Regions from separate parts of the Lactobacillus sp. RTP31084st1_F9_RTP31084_210423 genome, predicted to be linked through region 1. Evidence: predicted binding sites of a transcription regulator. Region 1 holds the regulator's gene; each other region holds the start of a gene.
What was found. Region 1 encodes HrcA, which represses chaperone genes, less so after heat shock. Its sites were predicted from a motif close to TTAGCACTCNNNNNNNNNGAGTGCTAA; they were not measured.

Region 1 (7,487 bases):
TTTCTTTTATAGGGGACAACTGTGCACTTTTGACAAGATTGAACGTAGATGGAATATCTTCTTTTTTGCTTAATAAGGAGAAAGTCTGCACTTGTCAAAAGTGTAGGCTTTTTTCGTGAGGTGATTATATGAGCAATATTAAGATTTCAAACCTTTCTTTTAAATATTCCGACAGTAGTGAAAATATTTTTAATAATTTAAATTTAGATTTGGATAGTAGTTGGAAATTAGGACTTGTAGGCAGAAATGGTAGAGGAAAGACAACATTCTTGAATCTGTTACGTGGAAAATTGCAAGGAACAGGAGCCATCAAAGCTAACCTTGAATTTAATTACTTTCCTCTTTATGTAGAAAATGAAGAACAATTAACTCTCTCTGCTTTAGAAGAACAAGTTCAATTTGACCGGTGGGAACTTGAACGTGAATTGAATTTAATGCAAGTAGACGCTAATCTTATTTGGCAACCTTTTAATACTTTAAGTGGAGGGGAGCAAACTAAGATATTATTAGCTCTATCTTTTATTAATAAGGATGCTTTTCCATTAATTGACGAACCAACGAATCATTTAGACGAAGAGTCGCGAAAACAAGTGGTTAGATATTTGCAAAAACATTCGCAAGGTTATATTGTTGTGAGTCATGATCGAGATTTTTTAAATCAGGTAACTAATCATGTTCTTGCAATTGAAAATACAGAGATTCATTTATATCAGGGAAATTATGCAAGCTATGAAGATACTAAAGAGAAGCGTGATAAGTTTAACCGGGAGAAAAATGAAAAACTCCGTGGTCAAATTAAAACTTTAAATGCAAGTAGACAGCGTATTAAAGGATATTCACTTCAATCAGAAAATAATAAAAAAGCTAGTGCACATAAGAATGAAATTCATGCAGATATTAATAAGGGATTTTTTGGTCATAAGGCTGCTAAGATAATGAAAAGATCAAAAAATATTGAAAGAAGGATGAATAAAGATATCCAAGATAGAAAAGGTTTAATAAGGAATGTTGAATCTGTGCCAGAATTAGAGATGAATTTTCAACCAAACTATCACTCGACTTTATTAGAAACTCGGCATTTAGATTTGAAAGTTCAAGATAAAAAGTTATTTAAAGACCTAAATTTAATTGTTAAAAAACGAGGAATTGTTTCCCTTGAGGGAAAAAATGGATCGGGAAAATCTACTTTTTTGAAAAGTGTTTTAAATAAAAATATAGATGTAACTTATCAAGGAATTTTAAGTTTAACTAATGGTTTAAAAATTTCCTATTTACCACAAAATTTTGTAGAATATTCAGGCACTTTGGCAGAATTTGTTCAAAAGGAACATTTGTCTTATGAGAAAATGCTTAATATGCTTAGAAAAATGGGTTTTCCTAGAACAAGTTTTGAGACGAGAATTGAAGAAATGAGTATGGGGCAGCAAAAAAGAGTGGCCATTGCTAAGTCATTAGTTGAAGAGGCTGACCTTTATCTGTGGGATGAGCCAGCAAATTACCTAGATGTGTTTAACCAAGATCAATTAATTGATGTTTTAAAGAAGGTTAAACCAGCGATGCTTTTAGTTGAGCATGATGAGTATTTTATTAGTCAAGTAGCAAGTAAACGGATAAAATTAAAGGTAGATGACTAGCAGATTGTATAGAAAGAATAAAAATGGCATTTGATTATAAAAAAGAATATAAAAATTTGTATCATCCAAAAAAGCAACCTGAAATTATTAAGGTTCCTAAAATGAATTACATCGCAGTTTCAGGAAGTGGAGATCCTAATCAGGAAGATGGGACTTATCACAAGGCGTTAGAATTACTTTATGGGCTTGCCTATACTATCAAGATGAGCAAAAAAAGTGAGCATAAAATTCCAGGATATTTTGATTATGTAGTGCCACCACTTGAAGGACTATGGTGGTCAAAAGATAAGCAAAAAATTGATTATGCTCACAAGGAGAACTTCGCCTGGATATCGATGATTCGACTGCCTGATTTTGTTACAGAAAAAGAATTTAATTGGGCAGTTAAGACAGCTACTGAGAAGAAAAAGCAAGATTTTTCTCAAGTTAAATTCTTTACTTATGATGAAGGACTTTGCGCTCAGGTAATGCACATTGGTAGTTATGATGATGAGCCAGCGACAATTGAAGAGATACATCGATTTGTAAAAAAAGAAAATTATCAGATAGATATTCAAAATCCACGCTATCATCATGAAATATATTTAAGTGATCCAAGGAGAACTAAGACTGAAAGGCGTAAAACTGTAATTAGACTACCAATTAAATGATTAAGGTAAGCACTTGTTGCTTACCTTTTTTTATAAAAAACAAATTTAATTAGCACTCTGCTTGCACAATTGCTAAGTTATGGTATCATATTAATTGTTAGCACAAGAGGAAGAAGAGTGCTAATGATGGGGGCGAGAAAATGTTGACTGAACGGCAAGAACTTATTTTAAAGACTATTATTATGGACTTTACTCAGTCTCATGAGCCAGTAGGTTCTAAGACCGTGATGAATCAACTGCCTGTCAAGGTTTCAAGTGCTACAGTTCGAAATGAAATGGCGGCACTAGAGGAAAAGGGACTACTTGAGAAGACTCATTCTTCAAGTGGTAGAATTCCTTCAACTGCTGGTTATCGATATTACTTAGATCATTTGATTAATCCCGTAAAAATACCAGCATCCGTCTATAATCGAATTATTTATCAATTAGACCAACCCTTTCAACAAGTTAATGAAATCGTACAAGAAGCTGCAAAAATTCTGTCTGATTTAACTAACTACACTGCTTTTGCAGCGGGTCCTGAAACTCGCTCGGTTAAAGTAACTGGTTTTAGGATCGTTCCCCTTTCAAGCCATCAAGTGATGGCAATATTAGTTACGGATGACGGTAATGTAAAGAATCAAATCTACACGTTACCTCATCATACAAATGGGGAAGAGATTGAAAAAGCAGTTCGACTAATTAATGATCAATTAGTTGGAAAGCCACTTAGTTCAGTTAATGAAGTGTTACTTAAGAGAATTGCAGACCATCTAGTTGCTGGTGGATCAGCACCTGAAATTTTGGATTTGCTTCAAGATGTTATTAAGGATGCTGCTAGTGAGCAAATGTATGTGGATGGTCAGATTAATCTTTTGAGTAATTATGAAAGTGACGATTTAGCTAAAGTTAAATCTCTCTACAAATTAATTGATCAAAATGATGCTATTTCAAGCTTGATTGGTTTTAATCCTAAAGATGAAATTAAGAATGATTCAAAGTCGAAAGTTCAAGTTAAGTTAGGTTCTGAATTACAATCAGATCTACTTGAAGATTATAGTTTGTTGACTGCACAATATAGCGTTGGTAAATATGGTAAAGGAACAATAGCATTACTTGGACCAACTAACATGCCATACTCGCAGATGATCGGATTACTCGAGTATTTTAGGAATGAACTAGCAAAGAAATTGTTAGATTATTATGGTAGATTTAAGTAAGGAGGTTAGCTGTGAGTAAAGAAGAGTTTCCGCATGAAAAAGATTTAAAAGACGAGGTGACCCCAGATAAGGCACCAAAGAAAGATCCAAAAGCAACTCCGAAAGAGGAAGTTAAGGAAAATCCAGCAAAAGATTATGAAAAAGAAATCGCTGAATTGAGAGCTAAGAATAAGGATCTTGAAGATAAATATCTACGTAGTGAAGCTGAGATTCAGAATATGCAAGCACGTTATGCAAAAGAGCGTGCGCAATTGATTAAATATGAATCTCAAAGCCTCGCTAAAGAAGTTTTGCCAGCAATGGATAACTTAGAACGCGCGTTAGCTGTTAAAGCAGATGATGAGGCAGCTAAGCAACTCCAAAAGGGTGTTCAGATGACACTTGACTCATTAGTTAAATCAATGAAAGATCAAGGAATCACTGAAATCAAAGCCGAAGGTGAAACTTTTGACCCTGCACTACATCAAGCTGTTCAAACTGTTGCAGCAGAAAATGATGATCAAAAGGATCACGTAGTTAAAGTTTTACAAAAAGGATATCAATATAAAGATAGAACATTAAGACCAGCAATGGTTGTAGTGGCTCAATAAGAAAGGAAGTTACATATATGTCAAAAGTTATTGGTATTGACTTAGGTACGACTAACTCAGCTGTTGCCGTACTTGAAGGAAAAGAACCTAAGATTATTACTAACCCAGAAGGTAACCGTACGACTCCTTCTGTAGTTGCCTTTAAGAATGGTGAAATTCAAGTTGGGGAAGTTGCTAAGCGTCAAGCTATTACTAACCCTAACACTATTGTTTCAATTAAGAGCCATATGGGTGAAGAAGGTTACAAGGTTAAGGTTGGCGACAAGGAATATACTCCACAAGAAATTTCAGCCTTTATTTTGCAATACATTAAAAAGTTTTCTGAAGATTACTTAGGTGAAAAGGTAACTGATGCAGTTATCACTGTTCCTGCTTATTTCAATGACGCACAACGTCAAGCTACTAAAGATGCCGGAAAGATTGCTGGTTTAAATGTTCAAAGAATTATCAACGAACCAACAGCTTCTGCTTTAGCATATGGTCTTGATAAAGATGAAAATGATGAAAAAGTTTTAGTATATGACCTTGGTGGTGGGACTTTTGATGTTTCCATCTTGCAACTAGGTGATGGTGTCTTCCAAGTATTATCAACTAATGGTGATACTCACCTTGGTGGTGATGACTTCGATAAGAGAATTATGGATTGGTTAATCCAAAACTTTAAGGAAGAAAATGGTGTTGACTTATCTAATGATAAGATGGCATTACAACGTTTAAAGGATGCTGCTGAAAAGGCTAAGAAAGACTTATCTGGCGTTTCATCAACTCACATTTCACTTCCATTCATTTCTGCTGGAGAAGCTGGTCCTCTTCACCTTGAAGCTGATTTAACTCGTGCTAAGTTTGATGAATTAACTGATGACTTAGTTCAAAAGACTAAGATTGCTTTTGACAATGCATTAAGTGATGCTGGCTTGAGCGTAAGTGATATTGACAAAGTTATTTTGAATGGTGGTTCAACTCGTATTCCTGCAGTTCAAAAAGCTGTTAAGGAATGGGCTGGAAAAGAACCTGATCACTCAATTAACCCTGATGAAGCTGTTGCTTTAGGTGCAGCAATTCAAGGTGGTGTTATTTCTGGTGATGTTAAGGATATCGTTTTACTTGATGTCACTCCATTATCACTTGGTATTGAAACTATGGGTGGTGTCTTCACTAAGTTAATTGATAGAAACACTACTATCCCAACTTCAAAGAGCCAAATCTTCTCAACTGCAGCAGATAATCAACCAGCTGTTGATGTTCACGTTCTTCAAGGTGAACGTCCAATGGCAGCAGATGATAAGACTTTAGGACGTTTTGAATTAACTGATATTCCACCAGCACCACGTGGTGTTCCACAAATTCAAGTTACTTTCGATATCGACAAGAATGGTATTGTAAATGTTTCTGCTAAGGATATGGGTACTGGTAAGGAACAAAAGATTACCATTAAGAGTTCTTCTGGTCTATCAGACGAAGAAATTAAGAAGATGCAAAAAGATGCTGAAGAGCATGCTGAAGAAGATAAGAAGAGTAAGGAAGAAGTTGATTTACGTAATGAAGTAGATCAATTAATCTTTACTACTGAAAAGACTTTGAAAGAAACTAAGGGTAAAGTTCCTGAAACTGAAACCAAGAATGTTCAAGATGCTTTGGATGCTTTGAAGAAAGCTCAAAAAGATAACAACTTGGATGAAATGAAAGAAAAGAAGGAAGCTTTATCAAAGGCTGCTCAAGATTTAGCTGTTAAACTTTACCAACAAAACGGTGGTGCTCAAGGTGCTGCTGGTCAAGCTGGACCTCAAGGAGCGCAAGGTGGTCAACCAAATAATGATAATGTCTCAAGCAACGGTCAAGGTGGTTCAACTGTTGATGGAGACTTTCACAAGGTAGACCCTGACAAGTAAAAAGATTTATAATTAAATCAAACAAGAAAAGAACTGCGTGATTGTAGTTCTTTTCTTTTATGAATGAAGGAGTTTTCAGATGGCACAACGTGATTATTATGATGTGCTGGGTGTTGATAAGAATGCTAGTGAAAGCGACATTAACAAGGCTTACCGCAGGCTGGCAAAAAAATATCACCCAGACTTAAACCATGAACCTGGCGCTGAAGAAAAATACAAAGAAGTAAATGAAGCATACGAGGTTCTGCATGATAAGCAAAAAAGGGCTCAATATGATCAATTTGGTCAAGCCGGTGTAAACGGTCAAGCTGGTTTTGGCGGTCAAGGTTATGGTGGCTTTGGTGGCCAAGGTGGTTATTCATCTCAAGGCTTTGGTGATTTTGGTGATATTTTTGGTGATATCTTTGGTTCAGCTTTTGGTGGTGGACGAAGTCGAGTAGATCCAACTGCTCCTCAAAAGGGTCAAGACTTGGATTATACAATGACAATTGACTTCATGGATGCGATCAAAGGCAAGAAGACAGATATTACTTACACAAGAAGTGAAGTTTGCCCAACTTGTGATGGTTCAGGTGCTGAAAAGGGAACTCACCCAATTACCTGTGACAAGTGTCACGGAACTGGTGTCATGACTGTAACTCGTCAAACGCCACTTGGAGTTATCCAGCAGCAAACTACATGTGATAAATGTGGTGGACGTGGTACGATCATTAAACATCCATGTCAAACTTGCCATGGTAAAGGAACTGTTGATAAAAAGCAAACACTTGAAGTTAAAGTCCCAGCTGGTATTGACAATGGTCAACAAATTCGCTTAAGTGGTCAAGGCGAAGCAGGTAAGAATGGTGGCCCTTACGGAGATTTATACATTGTCTTTAGAGTTAAACCAAGTAAAGAGTTTAGAAGAAATGGTACAACTATTTATAGTGAAGCACCGATTTCTTTTGCTCAAGCAGCTCTAGGTGATAAAATTCGCGTAAACACTGTTCATGGACCAGTTGATTTGACTATTCCAGCCGGGACTCAACCTAACACTAACTTCAAGTTACGTGGTCAAGGCGTTCCTAAGATTAACGGTACTGGCAATGGAGATCAAGAAGTAACGGTTAAGGTTGTTATTCCAAAGAAAATTAACGATAAACAAAAAGAAGCTTTAGTTGATTATGTTAAAGCTGGTGGAGGAAATATTTCACCTCAAGAAAAGAACTTTTTTGAACGTTTAAAAGATAAATTAAACGGAGAATAAAAGTTAAAAGCGTATATCTCTATGAAGAATGAGATATACGCTTTATTTTTAGTAAAAATTATCTTTGAAAATATTACATTAAGAATTTTATCTAAGTATCAGCCTTTGATATAATTAATAGAGCGAAAAAGGTGAGAACATGGATATTAAAAAATTACAAGACTATCAAAAACATATTCGGAATTTTTCGATCGTTGCTCATATTGATCATGGTAAGTCAACGATTGCAGATCGTATTTTAGAATTAACCGATACTGTATCTGAACGTCAAATGAAAAA
Region 2 (7,487 bases), 590 kb from region 1:
CTGGCCAATTGGTATGGGAAAGCAATTAAAAGGATTATACGATATTGCAAATAATCGTGTTGAACTTTATCGAAAAGATGATGATGATCGCTATTTACCATTAGATAAAAATGGAAAATTATCAGAAGATGAACCTTTAGCACAAGATAGTTTATATCAATCAACTTTAGATGACATTGATTTGTTAAAAGAAGCAGGAAATACTTTTGATAAAGAAAAAATCTTAAAAGGAGACCAGACTCCAGTCTTCTTTGGATCTGCTTTAACTAATTTTGGTGTTGAGACTTTTTTAGATAGTTTTGTTAATTTAGCCCCAGCTCCTCAAGAACATGTTGTTAATGATGATGAAAAATTAGCTGCAGACGATCCTGAATTTTCTGGGTTTGTTTTTAAGATTCAGGCTAATATGAATCCTAACCATCGTGATCGAATTGCCTTTGTAAGAATCGGAAGCGGGGAATTTAAAAAGGGGATTGACGTAACTTTAGCTAGAACTGGAAAGCCAGTTAGATTAAATAATGCAACTGAATTTATGTCTAGCGAACGAGTTCAAGTTTCTGATGCGGTTGCTGGCGATATAGTTGGTTTATATGACACAGGTAACTTTCAAATTGGTGATTCAATTTACGCTGGTAAGAAAAAGATTGTTTATCCAGCTTTGCCGCAATTTACACCAGAAATCTTTATGCGTGTGACTGCTAAGAATGTTATGAAGCAAAAGTCTTTCCATAAAGGGATGAACCAACTGGTTCAAGAAGGTGCAATTCAGCTTTATCGTGGTTATGCAACTGATGATTATATCCTAGGTGCAGTTGGTCAATTACAGTTTGAAGTCTTTTCTTTTAGAATGAAGAACGAATATAATTCAGAAGTAGAGCTTCATACTTTAGGTAATCGTGTAGCACGCTGGATTAATCCAGATCAGTTAGATCCTAAGATGTCATCTTCGCGTAACTTGTTAGTAAAAGATAGAAATGGTGAGCCACTATTTCTGTTTGAAAATGCTTTTGCAGAAAGATGGTTTAAAGATAAATATCCAGATGTTGAATTAACTTCAAGATTATAATAAAGCCCAAATAAAAAGCCATGGAATTTTCCATGGCTTTTTAAATGCGATTTTATCGATCGCAAGTAATAGAAATAATCTTTCTACTCTTATCAACTGTTATATCGTAAATGCGATCTTCATGAATTAAACGCTTAATGACAAACTCTACTTCGTCTTGTCTAATAGGACGTTTATGATTTTCCATTACGATTTCGATTTTATCAGTAGTTTCGCTATATACTATTGTGGTATTACCTAAAGAGTAAACCTTTACGAATTGACTATTGGTAGCTGCTAGCTGTCTTTGAACCAAATCACGGTAGCTATTTGTAACATCAATTAAATGCATCATATTTATAACCTCGATAATATAAATGTGTCTTTAAAATCCCAACTTAAGTATAACCTTTTTAGAAGATTTATAAAAATAAATAAAAAAAGAGTCACATTTATGTGGCTCTTCTTTAGTATTTGAACACTTAATTTTCGCTGATTACAATCGTGTTATCTACTACATCAGCTTTTAAGTCTTTAGCAGCTGGATTGTCTAACTTGTAATCTGCAACTTTGTCTTCGATTTCTTCTTGGATTGTACGACGAAGTGGACGAGCACCCATAGATGGATCATAACCTTTTTCTACAAGTAGTTCCTTTGCTTCTGGAGTGACTTCAATATGAAGACCTTGATCTTTGACCATATTGTTAGTATTAGCAAGCATTAAGTCGACAATCTTAATTAAGTCTTTCTTATCAAGTGAATTAAATTCAACAATATCATCTAGTCTATTTAAAAATTCAGGTTTGAAGTATTGACCAAGGGTATTCTTAAATTGTTCTTGATGACTGTTTTCAGCAGCAAAACCAACGTTTGCTTCTTTAATTCCTTGACCAGCATTAGAAGTCATAATAATAATTGTGTCTTTAAATGAAACAGTACGACCTTGTGAATCAGTTAAGCGACCATCGTCAAGAATTTGTAAGAAGAGGTGAAGTACATCCGGATGAGCCTTTTCAATTTCGTCAAATAGAATTAAGCTGTAAGGATTGTGACGTACTCTCTCAGTCAATTGACCTGCTTCTTCGTATCCTACGTAACCTGGAGCAGAGCCAATTAACTTAGATACTGAATATTGTTCCATATATTCACTCATGTCAAAACGAATTATCGCATCTTCAGTACCAAAGATTTGTTTAGCTAATTGCTTAGCTAACTCTGTTTTACCAACGCCAGTTGGTCCTACAAAAAGGAATGAGCCAATTGGACGACCGGACTTGTTAAAACCAACACGGTTACGACGAATTGCGCGAGCAACAGTTTCAACAGCTTTATTTTGACCAATTACATTATCTTTAAGATCGGTTGATAAGTTCTTTAATTGAGTTTCTTCCTGTTTTTGTAGGTCGCCAACAGGAATATTAGTTTTTTCTTCAACAATCTTATTCATGATCTTTTCGGTAATCTGAGGTGTGTGATCTGGATCTACTTTTTGATCTTTTAATTTTTCATATTTTTCAATTTGATCGCGATAGTATGCTGCTTTTTCATAGTCTTCATTCTTCAAGGCTTCTTGCTTTAAGTTTTCAGCTGCATCTAATCTTTCTTTGATTTTTTCGCTATCGACATAAGGAATGGTAAGGTTCATTCTTGAACCAGCTTCGTCTAGAAGGTCAATGGCTTTATCAGGTAAGAAACGATCTTGAATGTAACGAGATGAAAGGGCAACGGCAGCTTGAATTGCTTCATCAGTATAATGAACATGGTGATAATCTTCGTAGCGTTTACGAATACCTTGTAAAATTTTAACTGTTTCTTCAGTAGTTGGTTCTTTAACTTCAACTGGTTGAAACCTACGTGCTAAAGCAGAATCTTTCTCAATGTTTCGATATTCTTTGATGGTAGTTGCACCAATTAGTTGGAAATCTCCACGAGCTAAGGCTGGTTTGATAATATTGCCAGCGTCCATACCACCTTCAGCGTTACCCGCACCGACTAATTCATGAATTTCATCGATAAATAAAATGATATTGTCATTTTGTTCAAGTTCTTTAATTAGTTGCTGCATTCTTTGTTCAAATTGACCACGAATGCCGGTACCTTGAACCATCGAAACCATATTTAGTGAAATAATACGCTTATCTTGTAGCTTAGCAGGAACGGATCCGTCGACAATTTGTTGTGCTAGTCCTTCAACAACGGCTGTTTTACCAACGCCGGCTTCTCCAATAAGAACTGGATTGTTTTTGGTACGTCTGTTTAAGATCTCAATAACTCTAGCGATTTCTTTATCACGTCCAATAACTGGATCAATTTTTCCTTTCTTTGCTAGATCAGTTAAGTCAGTTCCATATTGGTCTAATAATGATTTTTGACCACCGTTATTACCACCGCGACGTCCACCACCCATTTGCATTCGTGGATCCCGTTCTTGAGAGTTATTTTGTTCGTTATTACTATTGTTTAAGGCGTTTAATAAATCATCAAAATCGCCAAAAAAAGCATTGTTATTATTCATATTATTAATTTGCCCTTGTTGATTTTTTAATTCTTGATAACATTGTTGGCATAATGATATTTCACGATCTTGCCCATTAACATTTGTATAAAGATGAATTGAGGCAGGACGTTCATGACAGTTATCGCATAGCATTAATATTTCCGCCTTTCTTATAATATACAGGCTATATTGTTATTTTAGCACTCTTGATACTCAAGTGCTAACTTGGTAATATCATAGTACGGATACTTACTAATTGCAAGTAGTTAGATTAGATTTTTGCTGAATAATTGCTACAATAGGTGAAGAATTAATTTTTTACTAGACTAACAAAATTTAAGGAGTGAAATTTATAAGATATGGATTATAAAAAAATACTAGATCAAATCGTGAGTGGCGAACTAAAAGAATATAGAGTTAGTCCTAAAGATGCCTTTCAATTTCAATTGGCACTTAGAAGCTATGGTAAAAGGCAAAGTATAACTGGAATTGCTCAACGTGGTGGGGATATAATCTATACCTTATCTGATAATGAAAATTAAGCAACTTATAATGTAAACATTTACATTTGTGTTGTTTTCATTTAAAAAACATGATAACCTAATAAACGAGTGGGTATAAAACTCCCGATTATTTTTGATTTTAAAGGAGATAATTTAAAATGGAAAAACGCGAATTTCATATTGTTGCTGAAACTGGTATTCATGCTCGTCCAGCTACTTTGTTGGTACAAGCAGCATCTAAGTTTAATTCAGATATTAACTTGGAATACAACGGTAAATCAGTAAACTTGAAGTCAATTATGGGTGTTATGTCTTTAGGTGTTGGCCAAGGTGCAGATGTAACTATTACTGCTGATGGTGACGATGCTAAAGAAGCAATCGAAGCTATTGCTGACACTATGAAAAAGGAAGGTTTAGCTGAATAATGTCGAAAACTTTAAAGGGAATTGCTGCCAGTGATGGTATTGCAGTTGCACCAGCCTACCTTTTGGTAGAACCTGACCTTTCGTTTTCTAAAACCTCAGTTAGCGATGTTGATGCTGAAGTAGCTCGTTTTAAAAAAGTTGTTGAAGAATCAACTAAAGAACTGGAAAAAGTTCGTGATAAGGCTAAGGAAAGTTTAGGAGCAGAAGAAGCACAAGTTTTTGATGCTCACCTTCTCTTCTTAAGTGACCCAGAATTTACTGGTGCCATTGAAACAGAAATCAAAGATCAAAAAGTTAATGCTGAAGCTGCATTAGATGAAACTGCTCAAAAGTTTATTACCATCTTTGAAGGCATGACTGATAATGCATATATGCAAGAACGTGCAGCTGACGTACGTGATGTTTCAAAACGTATTATGGCACACCTTCTTGGTAAGAAATTACCAGATCCTGCAGCTATTGACCATGAAGTTGTTGTTGTGGCTTATGATTTAACACCAAGTGATACAGCTCAACTTAACAAAAAGTATGTTAAGGGATTTGTAACTGATATTGGTGGTAGAACTGCTCACTCAGCAATCATGGCTCGTTCATTAGAAATTCCAGCTGTTGTAGGTACTGAAAGCATTACTAAAGACGTTAAAGATGGTGATATGCTTATTGCTGACGGTTTAGATGGTGATGCTATTGTTAACCCAACTGATGCTCAAGTTGAAGAGTACACCAAGAAAGGTGAAGCCTTTGCTAAGCAAAAGGAAGAATGGAAGAAGTTAAAGAATGAACCATCTGTAACTGCAGATAATAAGAAGTTTATTATTGCCGCTAACATTGGTACTCCTAATGATATGAAGGGTGTAAAAGAAAACGGTGCTGAAGCAATTGGTTTGTACAGAACTGAATTCTTATACATGAATTCAAAAGACTTCCCATCTGAAGAAGCTCAATTCGATGCTTATAAGGAAGTTATCGAAGATATGGATGGTAAGCAAACTATCATTAGAACTTGTGATATCGGTGGTGACAAGCACTTAGATTATTGGGATCTTCCAGAAGAAATGAACCCATTCCTAGGTGTTCGTGCTATTCGTCTTTCAATGCAATACAAGGATATCTTTAGAACTCAATTAAGAGCTTTACTTCGTGCTTCTGCATATGGTCCATTAGGAATTATGTTCCCAATGATTGGTACTTTGGCAGAATTACGTGAAGCTAAGCAAATCTTAGCTGAAGAAAAAGATAAACTTGTTAAAGAAGGCGTTAAGGTCGGTGACGACCTACAAGTTGGTATGATGATCGAAGTTCCAGCTGCTGCAGTGTTAGCTAACCAATTTGCTAAAGAAGTTGATTTCTTCTCAATTGGAACTAACGATTTAATCCAATATACTATGGCTGCCGATCGTGGTAACGATAATGTTTCTTATCTTTATCAACCATATAACCCATCTGTTTTACGTTTGATTAAGCACACTATTGATGGTGCTCATGAAAACGGTATTTGGTGTGGTATGTGTGGTGAAGCTGCTGGTGATGATATCATGTTCCCAATTCTTTTATCAATGGGACTTGATGAATATTCGATGAGTGCAACTTCAATCTTACGTATCAGAAGTTTGATGAAGAAGATCAATACTGAAGATATTAAAGAATTAGCTAATAAAGCTTGTTTTGTTTCAGAAACTGCCGATGAAAACAAGAAGTTAGTTGAAGAAACTATGAAGAAGCTTAACATTAATGATTAATAGAAAAAGAGTACGTAAGTACTCTTTTTTCTTTCAAAACTTCACACAAACTTCATTATTTACTGATAAAGTAATATTTGTAAGCTAATAAGAAGAAATCTAATTACAACTTACAAAAAACAAGTATTTGTGATACAATAATAATTGTAAGTGAAACGGTAGTTATTTTTCTACACGCAAAGGAGTGTGGAGTTAAGTGTTAAATTTATATACATCACCAAGTTGTACGTCATGTCGTAAGGCAAAAGCATGGTTAAAAGAACACGATATTCCTTTTAAGGAAAGAAACATTTTTGCTAATCCATTGAACAAAGAAGAAATCATGCAAATTTTACGTATGACTGAAAATGGAACGGAAGAAATAATTTCTACTCGTTCTCGTACATTCCAAAATTTAAAAATCAATTTAGATGACTTATCAATTGATCAATTAATTGATCTTGTTGAAAAAAATCCAAGTTTATTAAGACGTCCAATCATTATGGATGACAGACGTTTACAAGTAGGATATAACGAAGATGAAATTAGAAGATTTCTTCCTCGAAAGGTTCGTCGTTTAGAGCTTGAAGAAATCCAAGCAATGACAGCTGATCTTTAATTAAAAATTGTAAAAACGTTAGCCTTTTTAAGCTAGCGTTTTTGTATGAGCAAGAAAATAGGTTACAATGTATTAAAGACAAGAGACTTCGAGGTGATAACAAGTGGAAGTACACAGAATAAGTGAGAACACCATTCGTGTAACAATGGATGCAGATGAACTTAAAGAGCGCGGAATAACAATGCTCGATTTATTAGGAAATAAAAGTCAAATTCAACATTTCTTCTATCAAATTTTAAGTGAAGTCGATACAGATCATACTTTTGCTAAAGGCGATCCGGTTACTTTTCAAGTTATGCCAAGTAGTTCTGGATTAGAGTTACTAATTTCTAAAGTACCTGATAGTGATGAAGATGTCGGTGATAACCCTAACGATCAATTACGTGATCTGTTAAAGGGATTAGGCGCCGGATCGGATAATGATGATCGTAAAACAAAAATTAATAATCAAGATAAATTAATTAGTGATAATCGCCGAGTCTTTAAGATTGATAGTATTGATTTAGTTGCCGCCTTAGCGGATGCATTAAAAGTTGATGGCTTAGCATCTAGTTTATATACTTACCATCATGAATATTATTTAGATTTAGCCTACTTAGATGACAATTATGTTGAATTAAAGCCTGAAGATACGTGGGTAATTGCTAATGAATATGGAAATGGAATGACAGAAAAGCAA
Region 3 (7,487 bases), on a different contig from region 1:
AAAATGGGCTAAGTACACCGGCTTATCTCAAACAATGTATCAAGAGTGCGTTGCTAAAATTACTAAACAACTTACTTCTCAGGGCTTTAACAATATCGCCGATTTATCAAAAGATGGTGGAAAGAAGTTCTTCATGGAAGATACGATTCACCTTGGCTGGAACGGTTGGTTAAAAGTAGATCAATATGTTAAGCCATTTATGGAAGAAAAGAACCATCCGGTTAATTACAAACTTGATAGTTACTACTTCACTAAAGCCTGGGGTAATAAATCTGACGTAAAAATGCCAAATACTAAAAGTAAGGTAGCGACAGATATAAAAAAAAACTAGCACAGGCAGGAATTATTGGTAACGTCTTGGCGATTAAGAATAATAAAGTAATTCTTAATGAGTCAACTGGCTATGCTAATATCAGTAAAAAAGTGCGTAATACGCCGAAGACTGCTTTTTTCATTAATTCAGTCAATAAAGTTTTTACTGGTACTTTAGTCATGAAACAGGTTGAGCGAAAGAAACTAAAGCTTAGTGACAAATTATCGAAATTTTATCCTCAAGTTCCGCATGCTAATCAAATAACGATTGAGCAGCTTCTAACTATGGAGGCTGGTTTACGAGGAAAAGATGAGTCAAATTATGGGACTCCTGTCTTCAAAAACAACCAAGCAGGGATTAAGTATGACATCAAGCACAATGTAATTTTTGATAAACGGCACTATAATCAACGTGTATATTCGTCAATTAATTACATTTTGTTATCAGGTATTTTGGAAAAAGTAACTCATCGTTCTTATGAAAACCTTGTGAAAGATACTTATATTAAAAAATTGGGTCTGTCTGAAACTGAGTTTTATTGGGATATTCCTAAGAATAAGCAAATTAAGGTTACAATCCCTTATACAAAGAGCTCTCAGGGATACTTAGTCCCGCACTTTATCTCAGCTGATAAGGTACATGGGGACTTAGGAGCAGGATGCTTGGTAATGTCCAATAAAGACCTGTATCGAGCTACTAGTGCTATTTTAAATGGAGAAATAATCAAACCTTCTTCGGTACAAAAAGTCTATACTCCTTCTGATCCTGCTAAGTATAATGCTGGTTTTTACAATTTCCCTGATTTTCATTCTTCAAATGGTTCTGGAGATGGTTACACAACATACTATCGAATTTCTAATGATACAAGGGATGTATTAGTGATTCAGTCTAATTATCCGGTTAAGGATTATTTTAAAGTAAGACAGATGTGTAATGATCTTATGGAAAATTTGATAAAGGCTGCTTCATAGAGATGGAAACATGTTTTCCATCTCTTTTTTGCCATTTAAGCATCGCTAAAACTGGTTGTGTAAGTAAGATTGCTGTGCTAAGATTTACCTGTACCGTTGTAACAAAGTGCGTTTTCTACGGTAGCGAAAACGTCGCTTTTTATTTGGTCAGAATAACGGTACCTAACACTGTGTGAGCCTGATTCCGATGTTGGTGGAATTAGGCTTTTCTTATGAAATTAGATAAAATAAAAGATCGCTATTTAGCGATCTTTTTCTTGTTATAGGCATTAATCATTGCAAATAGAAGGACGGAAATTAAAACTAGAATGGTACAAAAGATAAATAAAACTAAGTAAGAAAAATTATCAATTACTAAGGCACCAATTAGTGGTCCCAAAGCACGGCCAGCTGAAGTAACTGATTGGACAATACCTTGATATTTTCCCTTATCTTTATTACTTGCCCGATCATTAACAAAAGTGGAGACAGCAGGAAAGGCTAAAATTTCTCCGCAAGTAAGGACAGCCATAGCTAAGACAAAGCTGAAATAGTGATTTGCTCCGATTAGCAACAAGAAAGCTAGTCCAAATAGACTAAAGCCAATATATAAACGACCGTGTAAGTGCTGAGTTAGCCAATCGTCGAAGTAAGTTAAAAGAGGTTGAATGAGTACGATTAAAACAGCATTTAAAGTCCAAAGCAAACTGTATAAACGCACACTCATATGTAAGCCTAACATGTAGGAAGAAATGTTCGAGTTCCATTGCTCATATGCAATCCACGCTGCTAGAACACAAATTAAGATAGAGAAAATAGCTTTTTTTGCACCATAGGGAATTTTTTCTTGATATTCTGATTCAGCTACTTTTTTACCTTTTGCAGCATGAGCCTGATTTAAACCGCGATATTCAAGAAAAACCACGATACTTAAGAATGCAAACATAATAAAGGCAAGTAGAAAAATATAAGTAATACCAAAGGGTAAAATAAATCCAACCATTAACGAGCCAAATACTAGTCCTAGGTTTTGTGTAAAATATAAAACATTAAAAACATAAGAAGCATTTCGACTCCTAATTAGAGTAGCGATAGAATTTAGACCAGTAACTACGATCCCATTCCCTAAGCCTAGAGTAATTAACAAGATTGGATATGCTGGCCAGCCATGAAAGAGGACTAATAAAAAAGTGGATAGTGTAGAAATGCTTACACCAGTTAAAAGCGTTTGATATGGATGCCACTTATCAAATAAAAAGCCACCTAGTGCATTTCCTACCATTGTAAAAGCTGAGTTAATAAATAATACAATACCAGCTATAGTAAGAGACTCATGAAGATAATTGTGAATATAAATTGTAGTTAGTGGCCAAATAAAACTAACGCCAGTATTGATGATTAAAGAACCAGCAAATAGCCAAATTAACTTAATAGGGTCTAGCGCATGCTTTTTTAACATGGGTGTTCCTCCTTTTAAATTAAGATTTATCGTATAAAAAGAAGCTGACGTTTGTCAGCTTCTTTTTAATAATGCTACTTTCATTTTGACCTAAGATAGTCTTTTATGCAATCCATATTAAGCATCGCCGTTCATCCAGCTGCTATTAAAATTACGAAGAACTTCATCTGCTGGAAAAGCATCTTTTCCTGTATGCTTTATTGCTTCATGAACTTGCTTTTGTGTTAAATGATCGCAGATATAATATTTAATTGCTTCATTAATTACTGAGTCCCAATCCTTTTCGGAACGATTTAAGTAGTAATTGAGTAGACGGTCAGTTTCATCATTAATAGAAAAACTTCGTTTAGCCATAATTTTTCTCCCTTGTTATCTTCTTTATCATTATATCATGTTCTCTATCGAATCAATGATTCCCGAATTTTGTATTTTTTGCGATATTTTAATGAAAAATGATAGGTTTCTTTTTATATTTAATTTAAACTAAAGGTTAGACTTAAAGAACTAAGGATTAGAGAAATATGGAGAAAATAATTTTTAAAACTATCGTTCGACTTCGGAGACTAGCGTTTTTTAGAGTAGCAGATCGAACTTTGATGATGCTAATGCCTTTGGCCGTTGTCGGAAGTATTTTCCAATTTTTATGGCAGAGTGTTTTTTCACCTACAAGTTTGATATCAAATATTTTCTATTTTGATAAATGGTTGCCTGACCATTTGTTTAATGCGGCATGGTATTCCTGTCAAGGCGTTACCAGTGTAATATTTGGCACTTTTGGTTTGTTTACCGCCTATTTTTCAGCTCAGTATACTGCTCGTCTTTATCAAAAAGATGCTCAAATGGCTGGAGTTTCAGGAATGTTAGCCTTGCTTTTGTGTGCGTATCGTTTTAGGGACACGAGAGATTTTCAGCTTTCTTTTAATTGGCGTTTTTTAAATATTAATAGCTTTTTATTTGCCCTTTTAATAGGTTTTGGTACTGGGCTTATTTTTAGACTTTTAGGAGTTGAGTATCACCATCGGCATACAGAGAGCGCACAGCAAATTAAGCAAAGAGCCTTTGATTCTTTCCGTCCAATGCTTGCAACTTGGGTAATTGGCTTAATAGTTGGAATTTTAACTAGTTTGGTGCATGTGCGTGTAGTAGCAACTAATTTTTATCAATTTTTCCAAAATCAAGGTCAGAATAATTTAAACTTAGGAGTATTTATTCCTTTATTGCTCTTGGCACTTCTACTTAATTGGCTAGGAATTGGTCAACCTTTAGCATCTTTGACGGCAGGTAGCGATAGTGCGACTAATGTTGCCAATCTGAACTATGCTTTAACTCATGGTTCAAGCTGGAATGTACCTAATCCTTATATTGGTAATTCTTTATATCAATCTTATGGAAAATTTGGCGGTAGCGGTTTAACTTTAGTTTTATTAATTGGTATTTTAATTTTTATTAAAAAAAGCAGCATTGTTAGAGTGGCACGCTGGAGCTTTATACCGACATTATTCGGTTCTAATCAGGGTGCTTTTCTAGGTATACCTATTATGCTTAATCCACTATTTTTATTTCCATATGTAATTTTGCCAGTTATGAATATGCTTTTAGCTGCTAGCATGATTGCAGTCCATTTGGTTCCAGCTTCGGCTTATAATGTCTTATCTGGCACACCAGGCCCCTTAGTAGCATTTATTGCTACAAATGGAACGTGGCAAGCTTTAGTATTTTCGATGTTACTCTTTGCTTTGGATATTTTGTTATATTTACCGATCATTAAAATGTCTAAGGATGTCCAGGATGAAATTGATTTGTTAAATGATAAGGAGGCGGGGTATAAACATGTTAAATAAAAAAAGGGTGTCAAAAAACCGCCTACTTTTACTAGGAACATTTATTTTTTTAATAGTTTTGTCCATTCCTACTTTTTTCTGGATCAAAAGTGCCAATCATGATTTAGCTGAAAGAAAAAAATCACAAATGTCACCAGTCATTATGATTCCGGGCTCTAGTGCTACGACTGAACGATTTAATGAATTAGTTAATTTACTGAATAAAGATACTTTTAAAAAGCATAGTTTATTGAAAATTCAAGTAAAAAAGGATGGAACGCTGAAATATAGTGGAAAAATCAACCGTAATGATAATGAGCCTTTTATTGTTGTAGGTTTTGAAAACAATCATGATGGCTATGCTAATATCAAAAAACAAGCTGGTTGGTTTGATGAAGCATTTGCGCAACTTAGTCAGCAGTACAAATTTAATAATTTTAAGGCCTTTGGACATTCTAATGGGGGATTGATTTGGACTTATTGGCTAGAAAATTATTATGACGATTATAGTGATGAAATTCGGATCAAGAAATTAATGACCTTAGGTACTCCGTATAACTTTAATGAAAGTAATATTGATCATAAGACTGAAATGTTAAATGATTTTATTAAGAATCGAAAGAAAATACCACAGAACTTAGATGTATATTCTGTATCAGGCGGACAGAATTATGAATCTGATGGGTTGGTTCCAGAAAGTAGTGTAGCTGCAGGAAAATATATTTTCCAAAATCAAGTAAAACATTATACTACGATGACTGTTACTGGAGCTGATGCTCAGCACTCATCATTACCGCAGAATAAGCAAGTAGTTCAGCTAATTGAACAATACTTGCTTGAAAGCACTATTGGAGATAACACGCAAGGAAATGGTCAAAGACCAAGAGGAAGTCAAAAAAAGCAAGACCAAAAGTTAAATAATTAAAAGATTGGAAAAATAATAAAAACAAATAATTTAGAAACAAATCTGACATATTAATTCACAAATTATTTAAGCACAATGCACTTTGAATAGCGTATTGTGCTTATTTTGTTCACAAATTAAAATAATCTGTGGAAAAAACATGATATAATATTTGGCTTTCTGTGGATAACCTGTTATAATAAAAAACGTGAGTAGTTAGCACTCATTAGTTACAAGTGCTAAAATTTTTGAGAATATGAGGAGTGTGTAAAGCATGGCATACTTTGACAATGGAAACTACAATTTTGATGATTTGTTTAATGAATTAAACAGAGACTTTTTCAATGATGGAAGAATGACCAATGGTCAACAACCAATGAGATATAGTGCTGGTCAAGCACCTCAACAAGGAGCACAAAATGGCCAACAACAAAAGGAAAAGCCAATTGGTGTTGATTTAACTGAACAAGCTAAAAAGGGTAAATATGATCCTGTCATTGGACGTACAGCTGTTATTGACCAAGTTATTGAAATTTTAAGTAGACGTAAGAAGAACAATCCTGTTTTAACTGGACCTGCTGGTGTTGGTAAAACTTCAGTAGTTGAAGGCTTAGCTCAAAGAATCGTTGATGGAGACGTTCCTGAAAAACTTAAGAACGCCCACATTATTGAGTTGAACATTAATGAGTTAGTTGCAGGTACTTCTCTTCGTGGTAGTTTTGAAGAAAAATTAAAGAAGATTATTGATAAAGCTAAGGGTGACAAGAATGTTATTCTCTTTATCGATGAATTACATAATATTGTTGGGGCAGGTTCTACTGACTCAGAAAACAATTCTGGGGATGCTGCTAATATTTTGAAACCAGCATTAGCAAGTGGTGAAATTCGTCTGATTGGTGCAACTACTACTAGTGAGTACCAACAAATCGAAAAGGATCCAGCTTTAGCTAGAAGATTCCAACCAGTTCAAGTACCAGAGCCAACGATTGAAGATGCTGTTCAAATTTTGAAAGGCTTAGCTCCAAGATATGAGAAGTATCACAATGTAAAATACGATCCAGAAGCATTAAAGCTTGCTGCTGAACTTTCAAATCGTTACATCAATGATCGTCATTTACCAGATAAGGCCATTGATTTAATGGATGAAGCTGGTGCTAAGAAGTCCTTAGGGATGGATCAAAAGGATGAAACTTCAATCAAGAATAAGATTCATGCCTTAGAAGGTAAAAAGGCAGAAGCAGCTAAAAATGAAAAATATGATGAAGCTGCTAAGCTTAAGAAAGAAATTGAAGACCTCAAGAAAGATCTCAAGACTGCGGGTAAAGCTAGTGAACTTAAAGTTACACCAGAAGATATGTACTCTTTGATTCAAACTAAGACTGGTATTCCAATGAGTGAAATTAATGCAAATGAAGCTCAAAAGAACGCTAACTTAGCTGCTGACTTGAAGAAGGTTGTCATTGACCAAGATAAGGCCATTGATATCATCACTGATGCAATTGCTCGTAAGCAAGTATTTAAGGATTCTAACCGTCCAACTGGTTCATTCTTACTTACTGGTCCTACTGGTGTTGGTAAGACTGAATTGGCTAAGCAGTTAGCAATTAAGTTGTTCGGTAAGGCTGATGCCTTAGTACGTTTGGATATGTCAGAATACCAAGACCAAATGGCTGTTAACAAGTTAATTGGTTCAGCACCAGGTTATGTTGGTTATGGTGAAGGCGGACAATTGACTGAAAAGATTCGTCACCAACCATATTCTTTGATCTTGCTTGACGAAATTGAAAAGGCAAACCCACAAGTCTTCAATGCCTTACTTCAAATTATGGATGATGGTCGCTTGACTGACGCACAAGGTAGAACAATTTCCTTCAAGGATACTATCATCATCATGACTTCAAACGCTGGATACTCTGATAAGTTACTTAAGGGTGACGATCAAGATGCTTTACGTAAGGCACTTGAAGTTTACTTCAGACCAGAATTCTTGAACCGTCTTGATGCAATTGTGCCATTCAATTCATTGACTAGCGAAGATATG

Region 2: the regulator HrcA is predicted to act here: its motif matches at 3,741-3,767, upstream of AB5359_RS00735 (ATP-dependent Clp protease ATP-binding subunit).
Region 3: the regulator HrcA is predicted to act here: its motif matches at 5,663-5,689, upstream of AB5359_RS08360 (ATP-dependent Clp protease ATP-binding subunit).

The regions. Positions count from the first base shown of each region.
Region 1 is NZ_JBCOVH010000001.1:725,146-732,632, reverse strand. It holds gene abc-f (ribosomal protection-like ABC-F family protein) at 129-1,634, shown strand; gene AB5359_RS03610 (GyrI-like domain-containing protein) at 1,658-2,284, shown strand; gene hrcA (heat-inducible transcriptional repressor HrcA) at 2,425-3,483, shown strand; gene grpE (nucleotide exchange factor GrpE) at 3,495-4,073, shown strand; gene dnaK (molecular chaperone DnaK) at 4,091-5,962, shown strand; gene dnaJ (molecular chaperone DnaJ) at 6,042-7,208, shown strand; gene lepA (translation elongation factor 4) at 7,348-7,487, shown strand, end outside.
Region 2 is NZ_JBCOVH010000001.1:136,687-144,173, forward strand. It holds gene AB5359_RS00725 (peptide chain release factor 3) at 1-1,066, shown strand, start outside; gene AB5359_RS00730 (DUF1827 family protein) at 1,119-1,397, opposite strand; gene AB5359_RS00735 (ATP-dependent Clp protease ATP-binding subunit) at 1,528-3,696, opposite strand; gene AB5359_RS00740 (hypothetical protein) at 3,903-4,085, shown strand; gene AB5359_RS00745 (phosphocarrier protein HPr) at 4,205-4,471, shown strand; gene ptsP (phosphoenolpyruvate--protein phosphotransferase) at 4,471-6,210, shown strand; gene spxA (transcriptional regulator SpxA) at 6,407-6,808, shown strand; gene AB5359_RS00760 (adaptor protein MecA) at 6,912-7,487, shown strand, end outside.
Region 3 is NZ_JBCOVH010000004.1:2,030-9,516, reverse strand. It holds gene dltD (D-alanyl-lipoteichoic acid biosynthesis protein DltD) at 1-331, shown strand, start outside; gene AB5359_RS08385 (serine hydrolase) at 358-1,284, shown strand; gene AB5359_RS08380 (MFS transporter) at 1,523-2,722, opposite strand; gene AB5359_RS08375 (hypothetical protein) at 2,840-3,076, opposite strand; gene AB5359_RS08370 (PTS transporter subunit EIIC) at 3,244-4,563, shown strand; gene AB5359_RS08365 (alpha/beta hydrolase) at 4,553-5,467, shown strand; gene AB5359_RS08360 (ATP-dependent Clp protease ATP-binding subunit) at 5,721-7,487, shown strand, end outside.